DNA from 4 places in the Ensifer sp. SL37 genome. Region 3 is predicted to be linked to each of the others. Evidence: predicted binding sites of a transcription regulator. Region 3 holds the regulator's gene; each other region holds the start of a gene.

Region 1 (2,200 bases), 580 kb from region 3:
TGCCCGAGAGAAAGAGATTACCGGTCCCGCCGCTCATCATCGGCACGGCAGACGTCACCAAAACGCGGGCCGGACCGAGACCGAGCGCTGCGTCAAGGATCGCCGTGTTCGTCTCCAACGTCGCCCCGGCAAGCCAGGCAAGCTCGTAACGGTTCGGGGTCGCGAGATTTGCAAGCGGCAGCAACCGGTCGCGAATGGCAACCGCCGTGGTTTCCGGCACATAGAGACCGCCAGCATCGCCGATCACGGGGTCGCAGGCGTAGATCAGTTTGGGATTGCGCTCCTTCAGCGCCGTCACCAGCCGGGCCACGCTTTCGGCCTGTCCGGCCGAGCCGAGGTAGCCCGAAAGCACGGCACGCACCTCTCCGGCCCAGGGTGCTGCCATGAGGTCATCGATCACCGACCCGAAATCCTGATCGGAAATGGTGACCCGCGTCGAGCGACCGTGGCCCGGATGCCAGGGGAGGATGACGGTCGGCAGGGCCCAGACTGGATGCCCCAGAGTTTCAAGCGCGAAGACCACGGCCCTGTTGCCCACCTTGCCGCGCACGACATGGCTCGAGATGACGATGACGGCGCCGGGCAGGGAAGGCATTTCGGGCATCGACCAGTCCAATCCTACGATCTCGAAACTCTGTTCACCCGACTGTCACCCCCCTGTCAACAGCCGATGGCAGATAGGCTCCGGAGAAGCCTCTGGCGTTTTCGTGCTTTTTCTTCGATTTTCGAGCAATTTTCGCGAAATTACCTTCGATTTAAATGGATTTAAGCTGTTTTCACGTGAAATTCTCCGATTTTGGGCTCGATTTTGCCGAAATCAGCGTAAAAAGCGGTCGCCATTAGCCATGGTTCTGATAGGGTTTGGCCTATCATGAATGGGAGAGACTTCATGGGCGTGAAATACAATCCGAAGCGGGACAGACACATCGACGCAGCGAAGGCGGCCGCCATCAAACTGGGCGTCGAGGCGCTGGCGCCGGAGATCCTCTTCGGTGGGGCCAGCAACGATGACCTCGATCTCTATTCGGCGGACATGCTGGCGCTGACGGCCGCCCATGCCTATCAGGAACTCGCCCGCTGGGATGGCGGCAAGCCGCAGGTTTCCGTCGAAACCGTCGCCGGTGTAGCACCTGGCGGCACCGAGGTGTCGATCATCGCGGTCACCGAACGCAACATGCCGTTCCTCTATGATTCGGTCATGGGGGAAATCACCAGCACCCACCGTGACATTCACCTCGCGATCCACCCCATCCTGGTCAAGGAACCGGGCAAGCCGGCAAAGCTCTTCGATCCCGAAGAGGAAAGCGATCCGTCGCACCGCGTCAGCCACATCCAGATCCATCTGACGAAGCTCGCGCCGGTCGAGGCCGAACAGCTCAGCAACCGCATTCGCGACGTGCTGGAGCAGGTGCACCAGGCTGTGCACGACTGGCCAGCGATGACCGCGCTGCTCGATCATGCGATGCAGGAGCTGGAGGAATATAACGCCTCGCGCAAGAAGAGCGACCGCGACGAGGCGCTCGCCTTCCTCCGCTGGCTGCGTGACAACAACTTCACCTTCCTCGGCATGCGCGAATACACCTATTCCGGCAAGGGCGGAAAGGCGATGGTCGAGCGCGGCAAGGGCAGGGGCCTCGGCATGCTCTCCAATCCCGATGTGCGCGTGCTGCGCCAGGGCAAGGACGCGGTGCTGACTACACCTGAAATTCTCGCCTTCCTCGAAAGCCCGGATTTCCTGATCGTCACCAAGGCCAACGTCAAATCGGTCGTCCATCGCCGCGCCTATATGGATTATATCGGTGTCAAGCGCTTCGACGCCGACGGCAATGTCGCCGGAGAACTGCGCATCGTTGGCCTCTTCACCTCCTCGGCGTATACCCGCCAGGCGGCCGAGATCCCGCTGCTGCGCCACAAGATCGAAAAGATCGTCGATCACTTCGGCTACGATCCGCAGAGCCATTCCGGCAAGATGCTCGACAACACGCTCGAATCCTATCCGCGCGACGATCTCTTCCAGATCGATGTCGGCCTGCTTGCCGCCTTCTGCGAACAGATCAACGAGCTCGGCGACCGGCCGCGCATCCGCGTGCTGCCACGCATCGACCATTTCGACCGCTTCGTCTCGGTCATCGTCTTCGTGCCGCGTGAACAGTACGATTCGGATGTGCGCGAAAAGATCGGCGACTACCTGAAGACGGTC
Region 2 (2,200 bases), 690 kb from region 3:
TCTACCTGGCGCCGGAAGCGCGCGGCAAAGGTGCCGGCAAGGCGCTGCTGGTCGAGCTCGTCCGGCGTTGCACTGAACTCGGCTTCCGCCAGATGGTCGCGGTGATCGGCGGTGCCCATCCAGCCTCGATCGCCGTGCACCGGTCGCTCGGCTTCGAACTCCAGGGCACGATGAAAGCGACCGGCTTCAAGCATGGCCGCTGGCTCGACACGACGATCATGCAGCTCGCGCTCGGCGAGGGCCAGGCGACCGACCCGCCGGAAGACGTCTATCCGGACACCCTCTACCAGTGACCATCGCTTGCTGAAGAATGTCAGTCGGCGAAGCGCCTCGCAGCGCGCCGTAGGCAGGTCGTGCCGTTGCTGCCCGTGACGTCGGCGTGCGTCTCCTGATGGCACCCTTTCCCGCTGGTCAGGTTTCCACCAGCCTCAGCACCTTGTCGAATACCTTGAGCACCTGGGCGAGCTCGTGACCGCGCTTCAGGATCGTGCCGTGAATGTTCAGCACGCTATAGGCGCCCTGTTTCGCGGCCAGTTTCGGGTTCTTCTCGATCCGGTAGAGCGGCATTTCGCCCGAACGCTTGAACACTGAGAAGACCGCGCGGTCCCTCAGGTGGTCGATCGCGTAGTCCCGCCACTCGCCTTCGCCGACCATACGGCCGTAGACCCACAGGATCTGATCCAATTCGCGGCGATGGAAAGTGATGGGGGGAGCGTTCTTGGCGTTCTTGTATTCGTGAAGATCGACGACCACTTCGGAAGTGGTTTCGCGCTGATGGCGCGCCTCGCCTTGCGGCAAATCCGGCTCATCGGTCATCGGCAATCCGGCCTTCTGTTGTGACAGAACGATTACAGTGTGCCTGACACGAGCCGAAAAGCAAGCCGGAAGCCATGGGACGATGAGGTCATTTCTTGCCTCTGCCCCATTTCAGTCAAACCGGCGCCCCAATTCATCGCAAAACTCGCGGGCGCTGACGGACAGAGTCGTTGCCACCGTATGTCCGGTCAGATCGTCATGCTGCGGGAGTTCACCGAACGCAGTTATGGCCGGTTCGGTCCGGTAACTTCGAACCCTCAGCCCCAGCCCCTCGATGCTGCCGGGCCGAACCAACCCCTTGCGCTTCGCCGTCCCTACAATTTGCCCTGAGGGCCGGCGAGCACGGCCGCAGCGCCGATGATGGCACCCGGCGTTTCCTTGTCCTTCATCGATTGCAGCAGGATCGCGCAGCCGCTGTTTCCCGGGCGCTCGGTCAGCACCGTCGCCGGCAGCGTGAAGGACGCGGGCTGGCCGTCCCACATGCCGATCGTCTGTATGTCCCGCACCGCATGCCAATAGGGGACTTCCTTGCCGCTGTTCTCCCCCTTCTCCATCTTCACGATCTTGGCGCGGTCGAAATAGACGACGACGACATTGGCCTTGCCGATGCCGCTACCGATTGTGATCTGGATTTCTTCGCCGAGGATCTTGGCGTCGACGGGAACGGCAAGCCCTTTGCCTTCCGCCTTCATCGTTTCCAGCCGCGTCTTGATTGCCTGCAGGTTGCCGCCGTTCAAGTGGTCGCGGCCGTTCAGGATCGCCTGGGGCGTGTAGACGCCGTTGCGCCCGAGCATGCGCGCATAGGCATATTGCCGCTCGGTGTTTTCCTTCGATGCCAGCGTGTCGGCCCAGCCGAGATAGTTCCAGTAGTCGACGTGATAGGCGAGCGCCACCACATCGCCCTCGTCGACCAGCGACTTCAGCGCCGCATCCGCCGGCGGACAGGACGAACAGCCCTGGCTGGTGAACAGTTCGACAACGCCCTTGACCGCCTGTTTCTCCTGCGCCCCGGCAGGGGCACCGGCGGCTGCGAGCAGCCCGAAAGCCAGTGCAACAGGGCGAATGAAAGAACGGTCTGCGGATGTCATGGCGTCACTTCGTTACCGGCCGGCGGCCTACTCCTTGTGGGGGAGTTCACTACATACGACGCCCCTGCATCAACGGGAAGTCACGTTGGAGTGAGATGGCAAGTGAGCGCGATCCAGCACCCGATCGTTGGCCGGTGCACCTCAAAGAAAGAGCCGGGGCGCCTTTCGGCGTCCCGGCTCCAGAGCCTTGTATGCGCTCGCGCGATTAAGCGGCGAGGTCGCGCAGAACCGTCTGCAGGATGCCACCGTTGTTGACGTAGGTCACTTCATCCAGCGTATCGATACGGCAGACGAGC
Region 3 (2,200 bases):
GAAACTGAAGAAGCTTTGGTCCGAGGGCCTGAGCGCAAGCCAGATCGCGGCGCAGCTCGGCGGCGTCAGCCGTAACGCTGTCATCGGCAAGGTTCACCGCCTGAGCCTGCCAGGTCGCGCCAAGGCCGGCGGCAGCACCACGACGGCAGCCCGTCCGAAGCGCCCGACTTCGGCACCGCGCGCACCGAACTACGCTTCGCGCGTTTCGACCCGCCCGGTTGCACGCGCGGCCGGCGCTGTCGTTCTCAAGGAAGAAATCGAAGTCGATCTCGTTGCCGAGCAGGATTTCAGCACCCGCACCGACGTTGTCGTGCCGATGTCGCGCCGCCTCGAGCTGACCCAGCTCACCGAGCGCACCTGCAAGTGGCCGATCGGCGACCCGCTGAAGGAAGAGTTTCACTTCTGCGGCAACGATTCCCCGGAAGCCTCGCCTTACTGCACCTTCCATGCTCGGCTGGCCTACCAGCCGTCGGGGGAGCGCCGCAGGGCTCGCTAAGAAGCTGGACCGCATTGATAAAGGAAGGGGCCGATCGGCCCCTTTTTTTGTTGGCGACTTTCAGACCGCTCAGCTTTCGAGCGAATAGCCGGCGCCGCGAACGGTGCGGATGACGTCGGGCATGTTCGAGAAGTTCAGAGCCTTGCGCAGACGACCGACATGCACGTCGACGGTGCGCTCGTCGACATAGATGTCATGCCCCCAGACGCCATCCAGAAGCTGCGAGCGAGAGAAGACGCGGCCCGGCGAGGACATGAGGAACTCCAGAAGACGGAACTCGGTCGGGCCGAGGCGCACTTCGCGGCTGCGGCGATGAACGCGGTGGGTCTCGCGGTCGAGTTCGATGTCGCCGCAGCGAAGCAGCGTCGAGAGCACCTCGGGCTTTGCCCGGCGCAGCATCGCCTTGACGCGCGCCATCAGCTCCGGCGTCGAGAAGGGCTTGACCACGTAGTCGTCGGCACCCGTCGCCAGACCCCGGACGCGCTCGCTTTCCTCGCCGCGCGCCGTCAGCATGATGATCGGCAGACGTTCGGTCTCCGGACGCTGGCGCAGCCGACGGCAAAGTTCAATGCCGGAAACACCGGGCAGCATCCAGTCGAGGATAAGCAGGTCGGGCAGCCGCTCCTGAAGCCGGATCTCCGCCTCGTCGCCCCGCAGGATCGTATCGACGTCGAAGCCCTCGGCTTCCAGATTGTAACGCAGCAGAACGCTCAGCGCCTCTTCGTCTTCGACTACGGCGATTTTTGGCAACATCAGGTAACGTCTCCTTACCGCGGGCGGCCTTTGGGCTCATCGGCCCGGCCGGCGCTCAGACACTCTAAATCTGGAGCACATCCGCCGTTTTCAAAGGCGGGGCGAAAACCGCATGCTTCAGATACAGGAATTCGGGGCCGCGACCGAAGCCGCGACCGGATCAGATTTCAAGGGGCATGCATGCTTACGGCGCGCTTGGCGCTCAGTCGTTGACCGAGCCCAGCGTCGACGTGGTGTCATCCTTCGGACGCTCGCCTTCCGGCTGAGCACCCGTCGCCATGTAATAGATCGTCTCAGCGATATTGGTCGCGTGGTCGCCGATGCGCTCGATGTTCTTGGCGCAGAACAGAAGATGCGTGCAGGGCGTGATGTTGCGCGGATCTTCCATCATGTAGGTCAAGAGCTCGCGGAACAGCGAGGTGTAGATCGCGTCGATCTCCTCGTCACGCTCGCGGATGCTGTTGGCCTTTTCCGGCGAGCGCGAGGCGTAGACGTCGAGCACTTCCTTGAGCTGGACGAGAGCGAGCTCTGCCAGATGCTCGAGGCCACGGGCGAGCTTGCGCGGAATGCCGGAGCCGGCGACCGCGATCACGCGCTTGGCGGTGTTCTTGCCAAGGTCGCCGACGCGTTCCAGATCGGAGGCGATGCGGATCGACCCCATGATCTCACGCAGGTCGGCGGCGACCGGCTGACGCTTGGCGATCGTGACGATCGCCTTCTCACCGATCTGGCGCTCGGCGTCGTCGAGGACGGTGTCGTCCGAGATCACCTTCTGTGCGAGAGCCAGGTCGGAGTTGACCAGCGCGCGAACGGACTCGGCGACCATCTGTTCGGCGAGGCCGCCCATCTCCGAGATGCGGCGCGTCAGGTACTTCAGTTCTTCGTCATAGGCGGACATGATATGCATGGACATGATCGTCGATCCTTACGGGCGCTTTGCAGTTACTGTTG
Region 4 (2,200 bases), 410 kb from region 3:
AACCGGTGCTGGCAAGACCGGCACCGACGAGGCCGCCGATCAGCGCGTGCGACGAACTCGACGGGATGCCGAAGAGCCAGGTGACGATGTTCCAGACGATCGCGCCGATCAGCGCCGAGAAGATCACCAGCGGCGTGACGATGCCGGGATCGATGATGCCCTTGCCCAGCGTCTCGGCCACGTGCAGGCCGAAGAACAGGAAGGCGATGAAGTTGAAGAAGGCCGCCCACATGACGGCATATTGCGGCCGGAGCACCCGTGTCGAGACGATCGTCGCGATCGAGTTGGCGGCGTCGTGCAGACCGTTCAGGAAGTCGAAGAACAGCGCGATGCCGATCAGCCCGACGAGCAACGGAAAGGCGAGCGTCGCATCCATCAGACGTTCTCGATCACGATGCCGCTGATTTCATTGGCGACGTCCTCGAAGCGGTCGACGACCTTTTCGAGCTCGCCATAGATCTCGCTGCCGATGATGTAGGCCATCGGATTGCTGGCGCCGTGGCGGCGGAACAGGTCCTTGAGGCCCTGTTCGTGCAGTTCGTCGGAACGGCCCTCGATGCGGGTGACCTCTTCGGCGATCGCGATCAGGCGGTCGTGATTGGCGCCGATCCTATCGAGCAGCGGAATGGCCTCGGCGATCAGGTGCGCGGCCTTGACGACCGTGGTGCCCATTTCTCGCATGCCGGGATCGAAGCTCTTCTGTTCGTAAAGGCGGATCGTCTTGACGGTCTTGTGCATCATGTCGATGGCATCATCCATCGACTGGATCAGATCCTTGATGTCGCCGCGGTCGAAGGGCGTGATAAAGGACCGGCGCACGGCCAGCAGCACCTCGGCGGTGATGTGGTCCGCCTCATCCTCGAGCGCGACGATCCGGTCGCAGTGTTTTTCCAGATCGTCGCCGCCAGCGAGAACCTTGTCGAGCGCATCGGCAGCACCGACGACGGTGCGCGAATGTTTTGCGAAGAGGTCGAAGAAGCGATCCTCGCGGGGAAGAAGTTTGCGGAACCAGGCCAGCATCACACGTATATCCATCTGTGGATTGTCATGCGGCTGTCATATTTCACTAGGTCCTTTATGAAAAGCACCGAATCAAAGGGGTTTGTCGCCTTTCCCCTGTCGATATCGGCCTATCTTGCACGATATGGCGACGCGCCCCATTTCGCCTTGCCTTGGCAGGCGCTTTCGTCCTAGCTGCGCCCAACGTCGAATCCGGACTGCCGATGCCAAACAAGGTCTTTCTCAACCGCCTGAAGCTTACGGAGTTCCGCAACTATGCGGCCCTCTCGCTTGAGCTCGATCAGCGCCATGTGGTGCTGACGGGGGAGAACGGCGCCGGCAAGACCAACCTCATGGAAGCCGTCTCTTTCCTTTCGCCCGGCCGCGGCCTCAGGCGCGCAGCCTATGCGGACGTGACCCGGGTCGGTGCCGGCGACGGGTTCTCGGTCTTTGCGGAAGTCGAGGGCATGGAGGGAACCGTCGAGATCGGCACCGGGACTGCCGGCGTCACGGAAGGGCAATCCCGGCGGCTGCGGCTGAATGGAACACCGGCAGCGACCGTCGACGAACTGACCGATCACCTGCGCGTCCTCTGGCTGACGCCATCGATGGATGGGCTCTTTACCGGGCCTTCGGCCGACCGGCGGCGTTTCCTCGATCGTCTTGTGCTGTCGCTCGATCCGGAGCACGGCCGTCGCGCCAGCGAATTCGACCGGGCGATGCGCAGCCGCAACCGGCTGCTCGGTGAATTCCGCCCGGACCCTTCCTGGCTGACGGCGATCGAAAAGGAGATGGCCGGTCTCGGCGTCTCCATGGCGCTGGCGCGGCAGGAAATGCTCGGTCTGTTGACGGCGCTGGTCGAGCGCACTGTCGATGAAAGCGTCTTTCCCTCGGCGCGCCTGGCGTTGTCGGGCTTTCTCGACGACGAGGGCCATCGTCCGGCCTATGATCTGGAAGAACAATATCTGACGATGCTGCGTGATGGGCGTCCGCGCGACGCCGCGGCGGGGCGCACGCTCGACGGGCCGCACCGGAGCGACCTGCTCGTGCGTCACCGCGAGAAGGACATGGAGGCAGCACGCTGCTCGACCGGGGAGCAGAAGGCGCTGCTCGTCGGCCTGGTGCTGGCGCATGCGCGCCTCGTCGGCGACATGACCGGCCACGCGCCGATCCTGCTGCTCGACGAGATCGCCGCCCATCT

What was found. The regulator PhoB, encoded in region 3, activates phosphate uptake and scavenging genes when phosphate is short. The targets are predictions, from matches to a motif close to TGTCATNNANCTGTCAT.
Region 1: a site for PhoB is predicted at 648-664, ahead of OVA00_RS19570 (NAD-glutamate dehydrogenase). Genes of this name have one in related genera too.
Region 2: a site for PhoB is predicted at 837-853, ahead of OVA00_RS20035 (DUF2794 domain-containing protein). Genes of this name have one in related genera too.
Region 4: a site for PhoB is predicted at 1,044-1,060, ahead of OVA00_RS18805 (DUF47 domain-containing protein). Genes of this name have one in related genera too.

What each region holds. Positions count from the first base shown of each region.
Region 1 is NZ_JAPPRN010000006.1:1,532,862-1,535,061, reverse strand. Features, by position in the region: gene pdxY (pyridoxal kinase PdxY) at 1-604, opposite strand, end outside; gene OVA00_RS19570 (NAD-glutamate dehydrogenase) at 890-2,200, shown strand, end outside.
Region 2 is NZ_JAPPRN010000006.1:1,643,442-1,645,641, forward strand. Features, by position in the region: gene OVA00_RS20030 (GNAT family N-acetyltransferase) at 1-293, shown strand, start outside; gene OVA00_RS20035 (DUF2794 domain-containing protein) at 412-816, opposite strand; gene OVA00_RS20040 (DUF1223 domain-containing protein) at 1,131-1,904, opposite strand; gene acnA (aconitate hydratase AcnA) at 2,110-2,200, opposite strand, start outside.
Region 3 is NZ_JAPPRN010000006.1:955,350-957,549, forward strand. Features, by position in the region: gene OVA00_RS16780 (GcrA family cell cycle regulator) at 1-496, shown strand, start outside; gene phoB (phosphate regulon transcriptional regulator PhoB) at 566-1,249, opposite strand; gene phoU (phosphate signaling complex protein PhoU) at 1,452-2,165, opposite strand.
Region 4 is NZ_JAPPRN010000006.1:1,362,409-1,364,608, forward strand. Features, by position in the region: gene OVA00_RS18800 (inorganic phosphate transporter) at 1-376, opposite strand, end outside; gene OVA00_RS18805 (DUF47 domain-containing protein) at 376-1,020, opposite strand; gene recF (DNA replication/repair protein RecF) at 1,224-2,200, shown strand, end outside.